4 regions of the Streptomyces sp. NPDC043876 genome follow, and region 4 is predicted to be linked to each of the others. Evidence: riboswitches for the same ligand, from Rfam matches in the RefSeq annotation. Region 4 holds a riboswitch; each other region holds the start of a gene.
What was found. A riboswitch is a leader RNA that binds a small molecule or an ion and turns the genes downstream of it on or off. The one in region 4 is predicted to bind cobalamin.

Region 1 (4,205 bases), on a different contig from region 4:
CGTCCACCGTCCCGTCGACGCTGAAGTCGTTCCGCGCGTACAGGGCCGACTGCTGGGCGGTGGTCTTCTCGCCGGAGACGTGGAAGTCGTAACCCTGGAGCGTGACGAAGTCCAGGTTCCGCATGATCTTCGGGACCTCGAAGCCCGCGTCGATCTTGGCGGGGGCGGTCGGGACGAAGGCGGTCAGCTGGTACTTCTTCTTCTGGGTCCGCCCGTAGGCGTCGAGCTGGGTACGGAACTCCTGGACCAGCGCCGTGAAGTTGCGCCTGTCCTCCGGGCGGTGGGTGGTGTCGGTGTCCCCGGCCGACCCCGGCCACTCCCAGTCGAGGTCGATCCCGTCGAAGAGGCCCGCGGCCGCGCCCGCGCCGCCGCGGGCACCGTCCTGCGGCAGATTGCCCTTGATGTAGAGGTCGATGCAGGACGCGACGAGCGCCTTGCGCGAGGCGGGTGTCCGGGCGGCGTCCGAGAAGTGCGTGGACCAGCTCCAACCGCCCAGGGAGATCTGTGCCTTGAGGCCCGGATGCCGGGCCTTCAGCTCGCGCAGCTGGTTGAAATTGCCGGCGAGCGGCTGGTCCCAGGTGTCGGCCACGCCGTCGACCGAGCCCGCGGCGTCGAGCGGACGGCCGTAGTCCGCCCAGGCGTCGGCCTCGCCGGGGACGTTGCCGGTGAAGCACGTGCCGTCCGCGCCGATGTTGCCGAAGGCGTAGTTGACGTGGGTGAGCTTGGCGGCGGCGCCGCCCGTTTCGAGGTTCTTGACCTGGAAGTCGCGTCCGTAGACGCCCCATTGGGTGAAGTATCCGACGCGGTGGTAGGCGCGTCCGTGACCGGAGCCGCCCTCGGAAGGGGCGGTGGCGGCTCCTGCGGCGGGCGCGATGGCCGCCAGGAGGGACAGGGAACAGGCGGCGGCGGCCAGCCTGCCGAGCGTACTGCGGCGCATGGGCTTCCTTTGCGGATGCGGGGAGTGGTGCTCCTGAGCCGTGCTGTGCGCGTGCTGTGCATCCGGAAGCTATTGGTCTGGACCAGAGTGGTCAAGGGGGCGGGCGGCCGATGTGGTCAAGGGCGCGGGTGGCGGGCGTGGTCAGGGGTGCAGGTGGCGTACGTGCCGCGGGGTCGGGCGGCCGGCGGTCCGGCTCAGGGCAGGCTCCACTGGCCGATGTCGTCGGCGGACCCGCTGTTCAGTGCGAACTGCACGGCCGAGGCGCGGGCGTCCTGCGGCAGTTCGAAGGTGACGCAGCCGGTGGCGGAGTCGCCGGGCGCCAGGGACCGTCCTTCGGGGAACTCGGCCCCGGCCGTCGTCGGCAACGCCACGCCGGGATGGCGCTCACCGTCGGCGTCCAGGAGGTACGAGCCGCTGCGCGGCGGGTCGGCGTAAGCGGCTGTACCGGTGTTGAGCAGGCGGAACTCGACCGCGACGAGGCGCCCGGCCGGATCCCGCAGGGCGTGCGCGGCGCGCGGGGCCGCCGGGTCGGTCACGGCGACGAGGGTGACGTCGAGCAGCTCGCCCGGGCGGTTGCCGCGGAGCGCGATGGTCTCGCCGGTGGGGTCGGTGGCGGCCGTCGCCACGGGCCCGCTGACGGTGGTTGCCCCGGGCCCGGCGGCGGCCGTCGCCATGAGTCCGGCGGCCGTCGTCCCCGGCCCGGCGCCGAGACCGAGCAGGACCGGTACGGCGAGCGCGAGGGTGGCCAGGGGGGACCGGAGACGGCGCACGGCGGGACCTCCTCGGGCACGGGACACCTCCACCATCCGTCCCTTCTCCGTGCCCCGCCACCCGCGTGGTTCCCACGGGCCGGGCGACCACATCGTGGAAGTGATTGGATCATCCGCCCGCCGCGTGCGAAGCTGGTTCCACCGGAGGGGCGTAGCTCAGTTGGTAGAGCGTTGGTCTCCAAAACCAAATGCCGTAGGTTCGAGTCCTGCCGCCCCTGCACGAAGAAGATCCGCCACAGCCCAGGTGGGAGCCCGCTCCCCCTGGGCTTTCGCGTGGTGCCGACGCGCCCCGCCGATGGCCCGGGCGCGGCCGGTCTGGCAGACTCGGCCGGGTTACCCGGGCGGCGCGGACCAGGAAACCGGTGTGAAACCGGTACGGTCCCGCCACTGTGACCGGGCCCTCGCGGCCCGGGAGTCAGACACTGACGCGCCGCCTCTTCACTTCGACCAGGGGACGAGGATCCCCCGGAGAGGCTTCGCCATGCCGCGTTTCCGCGCCGCCCTGCGCGCGCTCAGCCCGCTCGCCGCCCTGGCGCTCCTGATACCGCTCGCCGCCTGCGCCGCCACCCCGGACGAAGGGGCCCGCGACGGCGTCGCGCCGGACGGAACCACCCGGTCGGCGGCCGCCCCCGGGAGCGGGGGATTCCCGTCCACCGTGACCAACTGCGGTGTGACGACGACGTACAAGGCGCCGCCCCGCCGCGCCGTCGCCATGAACCAGCACGCCACCGAAATGCTGCTCGCCCTCGGCCTCGGGGACCGGATGGCGGGCACCGCCTACCTCGACGACGCCGTCCTGCCCGCCTACCGGCCGGCCTACGACAAGATCAAGGTGCTGGCGAAGGAGTACCCCTCGAAGGAGCTGCTCCTCGGCGCCGACCCCGACTTCGTCTACGGCGGCTACTCCAGCGCCTTCGACGCCGCGCAGGGCCGCGACCGCGCCGCGTTGGGCAAGAGCGGCATCAACACCCGGCTCAGCGTGGAGTACTGCACCCCCGGACCGGTCCGGTTCGAGCAGCTGAAGACCGAGATCACCGAAGTCGCCCGCACCTTCGGCGTGCCCGAGCGGGGCGCGAGGCTGATCGAGGACGAGCAGCGCCGCATCGACGCGGTGACCGCCCGCGTCAAGGACAAGGCGCGCCCGAACGTCTTCGTCTACGACTCCGGCGAGGCCGCCGCCTTCACCTCGGGCGGCAACGGCATCGGCAACGAGATCGTCTCCCTCGCGGGCGGAAGGAACGTGTTCGCCGACCTCAAGGACACCTTCGGCGACGTGTCCTGGGAGAAGGTCATCGAACGCGAGCCCGACACCGTGCTGATCTACGACTACGGCGGGACGAGCGTCGAAGCGAAGAAGCAGCGTCTGGTGAACGATCCGGCCCTCGCGCGGGTTCCCGCGATCAGGGACCGCCGTTTCGTCGTCCTTCCGCTGTCCTCCGCCGTCCTCGGGGTGCGCGTCGCCGACGCCGTCACATCCCTGGCCGGCCGGCTGCACCCCGACGCCGCGTGACGGCGGACCGCCGCCGGGCCCCCTTCGTCCTCGTCCTCCTCGCCCTCGCGCTGGTCGGCGGCGCGGTGGCGGGCCTGGCCCTGGGGCCGGTGCGGATCGCTCCCGGCCGGGTGCTGGACATCGTCCTGGCCGGACCGCGTCCCGGCGCCTTCGCCTCCATCGTGTGGGACGTGCGGATGCCGCGCGTGCTGCTCGCCATGGCCGTCGGAGCCGGGCTGGCCGTGACGGGCGCCGTGCTGCAGGCCCTCGTACGCAACCAGCTGGCCGATCCGTTCCTGCTCGGCGCGTCCTCCGGCGCCTCGGCGGGCGCCGTGGCCGTCATCGTGCTCGGCCTCGGGGCGGGCGTCGCGACCAGTGTCACCCTGCCCCTCGCCGCCTTCGCCGGGTCGCTCGGCGCCCTCGTCACGGTGTACGCCCTCGCCCGGCGCGGCGGCGCCATGACCACCGGGCGGCTGATCCTCGCCGGCGTCGCGGTCCAGTACGTGCTCTCCGCGCTGACCAGCCTCGCGCTGGTCCTCTCGGCCCGGGCGGAGCAGGTCCGGTCCATCCTCTTCTGGACGCTCGGCGGCCTCGGCGGGGCGCGCTGGGACCAACTGGCCGTGGCCGCCGTGGTCCTGGCGGTGGGGACCGGACTGCTGCTCGCCCTCGCCCGGCCGCTCGACCTGCTGCTCGCGGGGGAGGAGGACGCGCGCACCCTGGGACTCGACACCGGACGCTTCCGGGCCGCCGCCTTCGTGCTGGCCTCTCTCGTCATCGGGGTGCTGGTCGCCTTCAGCGGCGCGATCGGGTTCGTCGGGCTGATGGTTCCCCATGCGGCCCGGATGGTCGTGGGAGCCGGGCACCGGGCACTGCTGCCGGTGGCCGCGCTGGGCGGGGCCGTGTTCCTGACGCTGGCCGACCTGGTCGCCCGTACCGCCGCCGCGCCCGAGGAGATACCGGTCGGCGTCGTCACCGCGCTGATCGGCGGGCCGTTCTTCCTGTGGATGCT
Region 2 (4,205 bases), on a different contig from region 4:
CCACCAGGTAGGCGTTGACCTGGAGGAACTCGCCGCTGAGGGTCTCGCGCTTGAAGAGGTTGGAGACCTGCGGCTCGATGCACTCGTACACGCCCGCGATCGAGGCGATCGTCGCGGTCGGGGCGATCGCGAGGAGCAGCGAGTTGCGCATGCCGGTCTCGGCGATCCGGGCGCGCAGCGCGTCCCAGCGCTCCGGCCAGTTCAGCTCGGTCGCGTAGTGGTCCGGGTGCAGGACGCCGCGGGCGGTGCGGGTCTGCTCCCAGGCCGGCAGCGGGCCGCTGCGCTCGGCGAGGTCGCAGGAGGCCTCGTACGCGGCCAGCATGATGCGCTCGGAGAGCTTGGTGGACAGCGCCTTCGCCTCGGGGGAGTCGAAGGGCAGCTTCAGCTTGAAGAAGACGTCCTGGAGGCCCATCGCGCCCAGACCCACCGGACGCCAGCGGGCGTTGGAACGCCCGGCCTGCTCGGTCGGGTAGAAGTTGATGTCCACCACGCGGTCGAGGAAGGTCACGGCGGTGCGGACGGTCTCGTCCAGCCGCTCCCAGTCGATCTCACCGGTCTCGGCGAGGACGAACGCGCCGAGGTTGACCGAGCCGAGGTTGCAGACGGCGGTCTCGCCGTCGTTGGTGACCTCGATGATCTCGGTGCACAGGTTCGAGGAGTGGACGACGGTGCCCGGCTCGGCGGTCTGGTTGGCCGTGCGGTTGGAGGCGTCCTTGAAGGTCATCCAGCCCTGGCCGGTCTGCGCGAGGGTGCGCATCATCCGGCCGTACAGGTCGCGGGCGGGCATGGTCTTGCGGGCCAGGCCGTCCGCCTCGGCCTTGCGGTAGGCGGCGTCGAAGTCGTCGCCCCACAGGTCGACCAGCTCCGGCACGTCGGCCGGGGAGAACAGCGACCAGTCGGCGTCGGCGTTCACGCGGCGCATGAACTCGTCCGGCACCCAGTGGGCGAGGTTCAGGTTGTGGGTGCGGCGCTGGTCCTCACCGGTGTTGTCGCGCAGCTCCAGGAACTCCTCGATGTCCGCGTGCCAGGTCTCCAGGTAGACGGCGGCGGCGCCCTTGCGGCGGCCGCCCTGGTTCACGGCGGCGACGGAGGCGTCGAGGGTCTTGAGGAACGGCACGATGCCGTTGGAGTGCCCGTTGGTGCCGCGGATCAGCGAACCGCGGGCGCGGATGCGGGAGTACGAGAGGCCGATGCCGCCGGCGTGCTTGGAGAGGCGCGCGACCTGGTGGTAGCGGTCGTAGATCGAGTCCAGCTCGTCGAGCGGAGAGTCCAGCAGGTAGCAGGAGGACATCTGCGGGTGCCGGGTGCCGGAGTTGAAGAGCGTGGGGGAGGAGGGCAGGTAGTCGAGGCGGCTCATCAGCCGGTACAGCGAGGCCACTTCCTCGACGGCCTGGACGCTCTCGTCCGCGGCGAGGCCGCAGGCCACGCGCAGCATGAAGTACTGCGGGGTCTCCACGACCTGGCGGGTGATCGGGTGGCGCAGCAGGTAGCGGCTGTGCAGGGTGCGCAGACCGAAGAAGCCGAAGCGGTCGTCGGCGCCTTCGGCGGCCGCGTGCTCGACGAGCGCGTCCAGCCGGGTCGCGTGCGTGGCGACGAACGCGGCGGTGCGCTCCGCGATCAGGCCCTCGCGGTGACCGACCGCGACGGACGCCGAGAAGGAGGTGGCCCCCTGGCCCGCGGCCTCTTCCGCGATCGTCAGCGTCAGCAGACGGGCGGCCAGCCGGGAGTACGCCGGGTCCTCCGAGATCAGGCCGGCGGCCGCCTCGGTGGCCAGGCCGCGCAGTTCGGCCTCGTCGGCCACGGAGCTGCGGCCCCGCAGCGCGGCGGCGGCGACCCGGCCGGGGTCGGTGTCGGCCAGGTCGGCGGTGAGGTCGGTGAGGGTGCGCAGCAGCGCGGCGCCGGGACCCTCGGTGGCCTCGGGCTGGGCGGACTCGGCGCGCGGTGCGGCAGGCGCGATGGTCACGTGGGGGGCTCTCCCTCGCTCGGCTCCGGACGACTCACGGGGCGGGGCGAGGGGGCTGCCGGGCGGGCACGGACGTGCGGGCCCGGGGCAGGGCTCGGCGCGTCTCCACACGGCGTCCACCGGCCCAACCGCGAGGCCCGGACGTATCGGCGTCCGGACCGGTCGGTCCGGGCGCACTGTCGGCAGGTCCTCGGACTTGCGGCAGCACCAATGGGTGGTTGGGTGCAGTTCATACCGTTGCGGGACAGTTCCGGATTCGCACCGGATTCCCCTGCGGCGACAGCGAGCACGAGCATACATGTGGGGGCCGCTCGTTGCGCGACCCCCACATGTTGTGTCGGCGCGGCTACAACTCCACCCGATGCGGCGGCGCGAGGACGGCCGGTACGGGCGTTCCGGCGCCCTCCGGGGCCCGGGTGGTCCGGCGGCTCCCGCAGGCCCCGTGGCCCCCGGCAGGGCCCCTCGGCGGTCCCTCCGGCGGGCTCGGGCAGGTCCCCCGGCGAGGCCGTGGGGGCGGCCGGCGACCGGCGACCGGGACCCCGCCGCCGACGGCCCGTCCCACGCGAGAGGCCGCCGGGTTCCCGGTCGGGGAATCCGGCGGCCTCCGGTTCGCGGTGGCTCCTCAGCAGCAGCGGAAGCCCTCGCGGGGGTCCGCCTCGCGGGCGTCGGTGCGGGCCCGCTCGAAGGCCCTGCGGGTGGGCACCTCGGCGTGCGGGTCGTGGGAGCGCGCGTGGGCGACGTACCGCTCGTAGGCGCTCTCGCCCGAGAACTCGCGGACGTAGAACCGGATCCGGCCCAGCGCCGCCCGGACGGCGCTCACGCCACCGGTTCCTTGACCCGGCCGCCGCCCGAGTCCAGACCCGCGGCGGCCAGTTCCGCCTTCTCGGCGGCCGTCGGGATCAGGCCGGCCGGAGCGATGATCTTCGACTCCGACCACGGGACCTCGGAGAGCTCCGCGCTCCCCGGGTCGCGGACGGCCTTCAGGCAGGTCCGCAGCGCGTCCAGCAGGACGATGACGATCAGGAGGGCGAAGACCGCGGAGAGGACCCCGTCGACCGTGGCGTTGGTGACCACGGTGTGCATCTGGTCCATGGTCTTGGCGGGCTTGAGCACCTTGCCCGCCTCGATCCCGGCCAGGTATTTGTCGCGCTGGGCGAAGAAGCCGATCGTCGCGTCGTCGGAGAAGATCTTCTGGTAGCTGGCGGTGAGCGTCACGGCCACGTCCCAGGCCAGCGGGACCGCGGTCACCCAGGCCCACTTGAGCCGGCCCGACTTCACCAGCAGCGTGGTGCAGACGGCGAGGGCGACGGCGGCGAGCAGCTGGTTCGCGATGCCGAAGAGCGGGAAGAGCTGGTTGATGCCGCCCAGCGGGTCCTTCACGCCGACCCACAGGAAGTAGCCCCAGCCGCCGACGACGACCGCGCTGGCGAACCAGACGCCCGGCTTCCAGCTGACGTCCTTGAAGGACTTGTGCAGGTTGCCCAGGGTGTCCTGGAGCATGAACCGGCCGACCCGGGTGCCCGCGTCGACCGTGGTCAGGATGAAGAGGGCCTCGAACATGATGGCGAAGTGGTACCAGAACGCCTTCATCGCGGTCCCGCCGACCACGGACGAGAAGATCTCCGACATCCCGAGTGCGAAGGTCGGCGCGCCACCCGTGCGGGAGAGCAGGCTGGTCTCGCCGATGTCCTTGGCCGCCTGGGTCAGCGCGTCCGGGGTGATCGAGAAGCCGAGGCCGCCGATCGCCTGGGAGGCCTCCAGGGCGGTGGTGCCGATCCGGCCGCTGGGGGCGTTCACCGCGAAGAAGAGGCCCGGCTCGATGATGCAGGCGGCGATGACCGCCATGATCGCGACGAAGGACTCGGTCAGCATGGCGCCGTAGCCGATGACCCGGACCTGGGTCTCCTTCTGGATCATCTTCGGGGTGGTGCCGGAGGAGACCAGCGCGTGGAAGCCGGACAGCGCCCCGCACGCGATGGTGATGAAGACGAAGGGGAACATCGAGCCGGCGAAGACCGGTCCGTCGCCGCGGGTGGCGAAGTCGGTGACGGCGGGCATCTTCAGCGTCGGCAGGGCGATGACCACGCCCACGGCCATCAGCGCGATGGTGCCGACCTTCATGAAGGTGGAGAGGTAGTCGCGCGGGGCGAGCAGCATCCACACCGGCAGCACCGAGGCGAGGAAGCCGTACCCGACCATCCAGATGACCAGCGTCTCCTTGTCGAGCGTGAAGACGTCGGCG
Region 3 (4,205 bases), on a different contig from region 4:
TGCTGGGTGTGCTGGGTCGGGTGGGGCTGGTGGAACGCGGCTTTCGCATCCGCTTCCGCGAGGGCGGCGGTCAGGTCCTCGGGGGTGGCCGGTACGTCCTCCCGCACCGTGTGCCCGGCGCGCGGGCCGGCCACGGTGACGCCGTACCCCCGGGGCCCGGCGACCAGGTCCACCCAGGCGCGGGCGCGCGGGTGCCCGCAGCGCCGCTCGCACCCGGACCAGTGCACGGGCAGCGCCGCGGCCGCGGGGGCCGGTGCGTCCGGTCCGCCCGCCGCGCCCGAACGGGCCACGACCGCGCGGGCGTCGGTCCGTACGTCGGCCAGTGCCTTCGCGCAGCCGGGCCGCCCGGTGCAGGCGCTCACGTTCTCCCACGGGTCGCCGGGCGCCGTCACCAGCCCGGCGTCGGCGAGCCGGGCGAGGGTGTCGGCGGCCGTGGCCGCGCGGACACCGGGAACGACGATCCCGCGCCAGGGCGTGAGCCGCAGGGTCCCGGCCGCGGCGGTGGCCGTGGCGGCGAGCAGGCGCCACTGGGCGCTGGTCAGCCGGCCCAGCGGGGCCAGTACCGAGAGGGCGACGTGGTCCGGGTCCAGCCCCGCCACCGGACCGGGGCGGGGCCCGGGTCCGGTCCGGCGCCGGAAGCCGTGGGCCCGCTCGGCCGAAATGCCCTGCTCCCGCAGCCGATTGAGCAACTCCCCGGACTCCGGGCGTTGTTCGGCGGGAAGCTCGCTCACCCGCCAGGCCTTGGTGCCGGCTTCGCGGACCACGTCGAGGAAGTACCGGGCGACCGTCAGGGCCGCCCGGGGCGCGTCCTGGTGGCCCACGGCGACCGCGTCGGTGTCATCGTGCGTCCACAGCACGGCCATTCCGCGCTTCAGGGCCAGCACGTGCACGTCGGGTGCGAGCGAGGACACGTCGCCGCGTCCATCGTCGAGGGCGAAGAGGAAGCGCCCGGACAGCGCGGCCGCGGGCCCGCTCGCGCACAGCAGCCGGTCCAGCGCGCCGACCCACGGCGTGACGTCGGGGCGGCCCTGCCGGTCGAGCCCGGACAGGGGCGAGGCGACGATGTTGCGGACGCGTTCGTGGGTGGCCGCTGCGGCGGGCAGCAGTTGGGCGGCGGTCAGCAGGGCGGCGAGTTCGCCGCCGCAGCTCGCGCCGAGGCCGCGCAGCTGCGCGTTGCCCCGCGAGGTGAGGTCGAGGTGCCCGTCGCCGAGCCGGTCCGCGGCGTCGGCCACTGCGACGGCGGCATCCGCCGTGAGCAGACCCCCGGGGATCCGGATCCGGGCGAGGTGCCCGTCGTCCGCCGCGTGCAGGCGCAGCGCGCCGGGGCAGGCGTCGCCGCGGTCCCGTATGACGGGTTCGTCCCGGGATGCGGCGGAAGAGGGCGGGGGCATGGCGGCGAGCATACCCACGATCGGCGCCCACCGACCTGTGTCCGTCACCACGCCCCGTCCCCCCGCCCACGCCCCGCCGCCCCATACCCTGCCCGCCCGCATGCCGCCGCCCGGGCCCTGCCACCCGCATGGCGCCGCCGCGCCGCGGCCCGACCTGGCCCGGCACGCCCGCATGCCGCCGACCCCGGCCCGGCACCCCCGGCACGCCGCCGACCCTGGCCCGGCCTGCCCGCATGCCACCGACCCGGCCCGGCCTGGCCCGGCACGCCCGCATGCCACCGCCACCGGCCCGGCACCCCGGCACGCCGCCGCCTCTAGCCCGGCACGCCCGCATGCCACCGACCCGGCCCGGCGCACGCCCAGATGCCGCCGGCCCCGCGGCCCGGGCCTGCGCGCCCGTCAGCCGCCGGTGCGTTGGCGACTGCCGCCATGTGGAGCCTCCGGCGGCGCCTCAAACGCCGGCGAGGCTGAATTTGCCCGCATCCCGGCGCAGCAAATTCCAGCCCCCACACCCTGGCCACACAACCACCCCAGTCCGATCCGGCCTGCCCGGTACCCCGGTCGCCAAATTCAGCCCGCCCGGCGTTTGAGGGCCCGCCGGAGGCCCCACCACCCGCACCCGCCAACACAGCCAAGGCCACCACCACCCCGGCCCAACGACCCACCCGCCTGCCAATCCCAGCCCGCCCAACACCCGCAGCCACACACCCACCCGAGCCAATTCCAGCCCGCCCGGCGCTTGAGGGCACCCACCCCAGGCCCCGCGACCCGCGGCCACACACCCACCCGAACCAAATCCAGCCCGCCCGGCGCTTGAGGGCACACCACAGGCCCCACCACCCGCACCCGCCGCCAAAACCCGGCCCCGCACCACCAAACCCCGGCCCCGCGCCAGCGATCCGCCCCGGGAACCGCCCCCACCTGCCATCCGCTCGCCCCGGCACCTAAGATGGCCCCTCGACGGGCCATTCGGCCCGTCATCGCCGAGGACGGCGACATGGGAGGAAGCCCGGTGCGATTCCGGCGCGGTCCCGCCACTGTGAATCCGGCAGCGCCCCACCGCGCCACCGGGTGAGTCAGGAACTCCCGTCGTCCTCACTGCCCGGGGCGCGGAAACCCCGAGGAAGGCCCGCCGCCGCATGATCCTGCTGCTGTCGACGTCCGACACCGATCTGCTCAGTGCCCGCGCCTCGGACGACGGCCCGGTCCCGTACCGGTTCGCGAACCCTTCCCGGCTCCCCCTCGACGACCTCCCCGCGCTGCTCGACGGCGTGGACCTGGTCGTCGTACGCCTCCTCGGCGGCCTGCGCGCCTGGCAGGAGGGGCTCGACCTGCTCCTCGCCGCCGACCAGCCGCGGCCGGTCGTCGTCCTGACCGGCGAACAGGCCCCCGACGCCCAGCTGATGGAGGCGTCCACCGTCCCCATCGGCATCGCGGCCGAGGCCCACGCCTACCTCGCGCACGGCGGCCCGGCCAACCTGGAGCAGCTGGCCCGCTTCCTCTCGGACACCGTGCTGCTCACCGGCCACGGCTTCGACCCGCCCGCGGCCGCGCCCACCTGGGGCCGGCTGGAGCGCGCGGCAGAGCCCGCCACGGGCCCCCGGATCGCGGTGCTCTACTACCGCGCCCACCACATGAGCGGCAACACCGCCTTCGTGCACGGCCTCGCGGACGCCGTGGTGGACGCGGGCGGCGTGCCCGTGCCGCTGTACGTCTCCTCGCTGCGCTCCCCCGAGCCGGAACTGCTCGCGGAGCTGGCGACGGCGGACGCCATCGTGACCACGGTCCTGGCGGCGGGCGGCACCCGCCCCGCCGAGGCCTCGGCGGGCGGCGACGACGAGTCGTGGGACGCGGGCGCGCTCGCCGCCCTCGACGTACCGATCCTGCAGGCGCTGTGCCTGACCGGTTCGCGCGAGACGTGGATGGAGAGCGACGAGGGCCTGTCCCCGCTCGACTCGGCCAGCCAGGTCGCGGTGCCGGAGTTCGACGGCCGGCTGATCACCGTCCCGTTCTCCTTCAAGGAGATCGACGAGGACGGCCTCCCGGCGTACGTCGCCGATCCCGAGCGGGCCGCCCGCGTCGCGGGGATCGCCGTACGCCACGCCCGGCTGCGGCACACCCCGAACGCCGAGAAGCGGATCGCGCTCGTCCTCTCCGCGTACCCCACCAAGCACTCCCGCATCGGCAACGCCGTCGGTCTCGACACCCCCGCCAGTGCCGTCGCGCTGCTGCGCCGCCTGATCGCGGAGGGCTACGACTTCGGCCCGGCCGAGGAGATCCCCGGCCTGGTCTCCGGCGACGGGGACGAGCTGATCCGCGCGCTGATCGAGGCCGGCGGCCACGACCAGGACTGGCTCACCGAGGAGCAGCTGGCCCGCAACCCGGTCCGCATCCCGGCCGCCGACTACCGCCGCTGGTACGCCACGCTCCCCGGCGAGCTGCGCGAAGGCGTCGAGGAGCACTGGGGGCAGGCGCCCGGCAACATGTTCCTGGACCGCTCGCGCACCGCGGCCGGCGGCGACCCCGACGGCGACATCGTGCTGGCGGCGCTGCGCCGCGGGAACCTGCTCATCCTCATCCAGCCGCCGCGCGGCTTCGGCGAGAACCCGATCGCGATCTACCACGACCCGGACCTCCCGCCCTCGCACCACTACCTCGCCGCCTACCGCTGGATCCAGGCCGCGGCCGAGGACGGCGGTTTCGGCGCCGACGCCATGATCCACCTGGGCAAGCACGGCAACCTGGAGTGGCTGCCCGGCAAGAACGCGGGCCTGTCCGCCTCCTGTGCGCCGGACGCCGCGCTCGGCGACCTCC
Region 4 (4,205 bases):
TTCGGGAAGGGGCGGGGTGGGGGAGAGCCCCGCAGGGCCCGGGGCGCCGTCACGGCGCGCCCGGCGGCAGGAACGGGAGCCCCGCCGGGGCGCCGGACTCGATCAACCGCAGCAGCGCATCGGTATCGGCGTGCTCCTCGATCAGATCGCCGAGCAGATCCAGCTGCTCCTCCCGCAGGGAGCCGAACGACGTGTCCGGGGCCGGAACGAACCGGCGGCCGGCGGCCCGCGCGACCTCCCGCAGGAAGGCCCGCCGGAAGCCATCGCTCTCCAGTGACCCGTGCCAGTGGGTGCCCCACACCTCACCGACCCGGCACCCGTCCAGGAAGGGGGTGCCGCCCCGCACATCGGCGACGCCGTGGTGGATCTCGTACCCCTGGACGCTCTCGCCCAGCGCGCTCCCGCTCGGCCGCGCGAGGGTCTTCTCCCGCTCGAAGCGGACCCGCACGGGCAGCAGCCCGAGCCCCTCGACGACCCCGGCCCGGGACTCGACCTCGTCCTCGATGGACTCGCCCAGCACCTGGAAGCCACCGCAGACGCCCAGCACCGGACGCCCCTCGGCGGCCCGGCGGGCCAGCGCGTCGGCGAGCCCGCGCTCGCGCAGCCAGGCCAGCGCCTTCACGGTGCCCCGGGTGCCGGGGACGACGACCAGGTCGGCGTCGGCCAGTTCCTCGGCCCGGTCCACGAACCGCACCACGACGCCCGGTTCGGCGGCCAGCGCGTCCACGTCCGTGAAGTTCGACATCAGCGGGACCGCGCACACCGCGATCCGCAGCACGTCCTCGCCGACCGGCGGGGCGACCACGGACTCCCGTACGGCGCCGCGCAGCGAGACCCGCAGGCCGTCCTCCTCGTCGATGCCGAGCCCGTGCCGGAAGGGCAGCACCCCGTAGGTCGCCCGCCCGGTCAGCCCGCGCAGCATCTCCATGCCCGGCTCCAGCAGGGACACGTCCCCGCGGAACTTGTTGACCAGGTACCCCGCGATCAGCGACTGGTCCTCGGGCGACAGCAGGGCCGTCGTACCGAAGAAGGAGGCGAAGACCCCGCCGCGGTCGATGTCGCCGACCACGACCACCGGGAAGCGCGCGGCCCGCGCGATCCCCATGTTCACGATGTCCGTGCGCCGCAGGTTGATCTCGGCCGGACTGCCCGCCCCCTCGCAGATCACGGCGTCATACGTGCCCCGCAGCTGCTCCAGGCAGTCCGTGACGATGCCGAGCAACTGCTCCTGCCTCCCCCCGTGATAGCCGCGCGCACTCATCTCACCCACCGGCTTGCCCAGCAGCACGACCTGGCTGCTGCGGTCGCTGCCGGGTTTCAGCAGCACCGGGTTCATCAGCGCGGTGGGTTCGACCCGCGCCGCCTGGGCCTGCATCGCCTGGGCGCGGCCGATCTCGGCGCCCTCCAGGGTGACGAAGGAGTTCAGCGACATGTTCTGTGCCTTGAAGGGCGCCACCTTCACGCCCTGGCGGGCCAGCCAGCGGCAGATGCCCGCGGTGACCACGCTCTTGCCCGCGTCGGAGGTGGTGCCGGCGACCAGGAGTCCGCCGCCGCGCCGTGCGCCGCTCATGCGCTTCCCTTCGTCGTACGACCGGATGCGCGGCGTGACGCGCGCAGTGACGACACCAGCGACCGCAGGGCCACGCATGCCCCGAGGGAGATCCAGGTGACCCGGCGCGAGAGCCGTACGGCGCGCTCGATGTCCGGGGCGTCGACCGGACGGCCCGCCGCCCCGTTCAGCACCGCCCGGTGCTCCACGCGCCCCGCGTACGCCAGGGTCCCGCCGAGGCGGACCCCGAGCGCGCCCGCGAAGGAGGCCTCCACCGGGCCGGCGTTCGGGCTGGGGTGGGCGGCGGCGTCCGCGCGCCAGGCCCGTACGGCGCCCCGCCGGTCGGGTCCGGCCGCCACGGCGGCCAGCGCGGTCAGCCGGGCGCCCGGCCAGCCCGCGACGTCGTCGAGCCGGGCCGAGGCCCAGCCGTAGCGCAGGTAGCGCGGGGAGCGGTGGCCGACCATCGCGTCCAGGGTGTTCACGGCGCGGAAGAACAGCAACCCGGGCACCCCCGCCAGGGCGCCCCAGACCAGCGCGCCGACGACGGCGTCCGAGGTGTTCTCGGCGACGGACTCCACGACGGCGCGGGCGATCTGCTGCTCGTCCAGGGCCTGCGGGTCGCGTCCGCACAGGTGCGGCAGCCGCTCCCGGGCCACCTCGGTGTCCCCGGCGGCCAGGGCGCCCCCGATGGCCCGGGCTTCGCGGCCCAGCGAGGTGCCGCCCACCACCGCCCAGGTGGCGGCGGCGGTCAGGGCGATGCGGGCGGCGGCGGGCCGGGAGCGCACGGCGCGGGCGCCGAGCGCGCCGACGGCGGCCGCGCCCCCCGCGCACACCAGGGCGTGCAGGGCGCCCCGGGCCCGGCTGTGGCCCCACAGGGCCCGTTCGACGGTGGCGGCGGTCCGCCCGAAGGCGGCGACGGGATGCCCGCGGCGCGGATCACCGAGGATCCGGTCGCCGATCAGGCCGGCCGTCGCGCCGTACGCGAAAACGCGATCGGCACGCATGTGGCAGGTAGGTCCTCACTCAGGGTCCGCGCCCTGGTTCGACGTGTCCGGTGGCGAGAGTTCCTGGCTTCCGGGGAGCCGTCGGCTCCTCGGTGACAGTGGCGGGACCGCGCCGGATTCGCACCGGACTTCCTCTTCATGCCGCCGTGTTGGCTCCGGCAGTCCACCACGCCCCGCGAACGCCCGTCAACTTGCCGTTGACCTGCGAAAGCTCCCCCCGGCGGTGGGCCGGAGGGAGCTTTCGGACGTGCTGGGGCGGGTGGGACGCGCGGGGGTGGCCGCGCGGCGTCAGCTGACGATCAGGTAGATCGCGTAGCCGACGGCCACCGCGCAGAGCGAGAAGCAGGCGTAGGCGCCGGTGCGTGCCAGGTGGGCGGCGCCGCCCCGGCCGGTCGCGGCCTCGTGCTTCGACAGGCCCACGATGCCCAGGGTGAACAGGGTCACGAGGGCGACGGTGGCGGAGAGGCTGACGCCGAACACGGAGCCGAGTGCTGCCCAGTCGATCTTCATACTGCCGATTCCTCTGTGGGTCAGACCGCGGCGGCGGGAGCCGCCGGGGCCGGGGGAGCGGCCGGTGCCGGGGTGGGGATGGTCGCCTTGAAGGCCTCGTCCGTGACCGCGGCGGTGGTGCCCGCGAGCGGCGGAACGACGACGGCGGCGATCGCGGTGGTGACCACGCCGGGAGCCTCGGCCGGGGCGTCCGGCGTGCCGTTCACGTTGGTGTGGTCGACGACCTGGCGGCGCGAGACGAGCCAGATGGCGACGCAGGAGCCGACGAGGAAGAGCGCGACGGCGGCCACGCCGACGTCACCGGTCCGCATGACGAGCTCGGCGCCCGCGGACACCAGGGCGGCGGCCGGCAGGGTCAGGCCCCAGGCGATGAACATCCGGCTGGCGGTGGACCAGCGGACCACGCCGCCCTTGCGGCCCAGGCCCGCACCCATGACCGCGCCGGAGCAGGCGTGGGTGGTGGAGAGGGAGAAGCCGAGGCTGGAGGAGGCCAGGATGACGCTGGCGGCCGAGGTCTGGGCGGCGAAGCCCTGCTGCGGCTGGAGGTCGGTCAGGCCGCTGCCCATGGTGCGGATGATGCGCCAGCCGCCCAGGTAGGTGCCCATCGCGATCGCCATGCCGGCCGAGAAGATGACCCAGACCGGCGGGTTGGAGCCGGGGGCGAGCGCACCGCCGGCGACCAGCGCCAGGGTGATGATGCCCATGGTCTTCTGCGCGTCGTTGGTGCCGTGCGCCAGGGAGACGAGTCCGGCCGAGGCGATCTGACCGGCCTTGTAGCCCTTGGCCGAGGTCTTCTCGTCGACGTTCTTGCCCACCTTGTAGGTGAGCCGCGAGGCCAGCATCGCGGCCACTCCGGCCACGATGGGCGCGGCGACCGCGGGGAGCAGCACCTTGGTGACGAGCGTGCCGCCGTTGACGGCGCCGAGACCGGCGGAGGCGACGGCCGCACCGACCAGGCCGCCCATCAGGGCGTGCGAGGAACTGGACGGCAGGCCGACCAGCCAGGTGACGAGGTTCCAGAGGATGGCGCCGACCAGCGCGGCGAAGATGACCTCCGGCTGGATGCCTTGCTCGTTGACCAGGCCCTTGGAGATCGTCTTGGCGACCTCCACGGACATGAACGCGCCGACGAGGTTCAGCAC

Region 1: linked by a shared signal. The riboswitch ahead of AC0693_RS10230 (ABC transporter substrate-binding protein) and the one ahead of AC0693_RS32555 (cobalamin biosynthesis protein) in region 4 are both predicted to bind cobalamin.
Region 2: linked by a shared signal. The riboswitch ahead of AC0693_RS00225 (ribonucleoside-diphosphate reductase subunit alpha) and the one ahead of AC0693_RS32555 (cobalamin biosynthesis protein) in region 4 are both predicted to bind cobalamin.
Region 3: linked by a shared signal. The riboswitch ahead of cobN (cobaltochelatase subunit CobN) and the one ahead of AC0693_RS32555 (cobalamin biosynthesis protein) in region 4 are both predicted to bind cobalamin.

The regions. Positions count from the first base shown of each region.
Region 1 is NZ_JBWKDV010000003.1:180,978-185,182, forward strand. It holds gene AC0693_RS10215 (glycoside hydrolase family 18 protein) at 1-937, opposite strand, end outside; gene AC0693_RS10220 (DUF4352 domain-containing protein) at 1,132-1,707, opposite strand; tRNA gene AC0693_RS10225 (tRNA-Trp) at 1,853-1,925, shown strand; cobalamin riboswitch at 2,020-2,152, shown strand; gene AC0693_RS10230 (ABC transporter substrate-binding protein) at 2,189-3,217, shown strand; gene AC0693_RS10235 (FecCD family ABC transporter permease) at 3,181-4,205, shown strand, end outside.
Region 2 is NZ_JBWKDV010000001.1:48,335-52,539, reverse strand. It holds gene AC0693_RS00225 (ribonucleoside-diphosphate reductase subunit alpha) at 1-1,963, opposite strand, end outside; cobalamin riboswitch at 2,128-2,259, opposite strand; gene AC0693_RS00220 (YbdD/YjiX family protein) at 2,586-2,783, opposite strand; gene AC0693_RS00215 (carbon starvation CstA family protein) at 2,780-4,205, opposite strand, start outside.
Region 3 is NZ_JBWKDV010000006.1:434,494-438,698, reverse strand. It holds gene cobG (precorrin-3B synthase) at 1-1,391, opposite strand, end outside; cobalamin riboswitch at 2,359-2,490, shown strand; gene cobN (cobaltochelatase subunit CobN) at 2,531-4,205, shown strand, end outside.
Region 4 is NZ_JBWKDV010000013.1:54,484-58,688, reverse strand. It holds partial or broken gene AC0693_RS32560 (cobyric acid synthase) at 1-1,570, opposite strand, end outside; gene AC0693_RS32555 (cobalamin biosynthesis protein) at 1,567-2,553, opposite strand; cobalamin riboswitch at 2,589-2,736, opposite strand; gene AC0693_RS32550 (hypothetical protein) at 2,842-3,063, opposite strand; gene AC0693_RS32545 (inorganic phosphate transporter) at 3,084-4,205, opposite strand, start outside.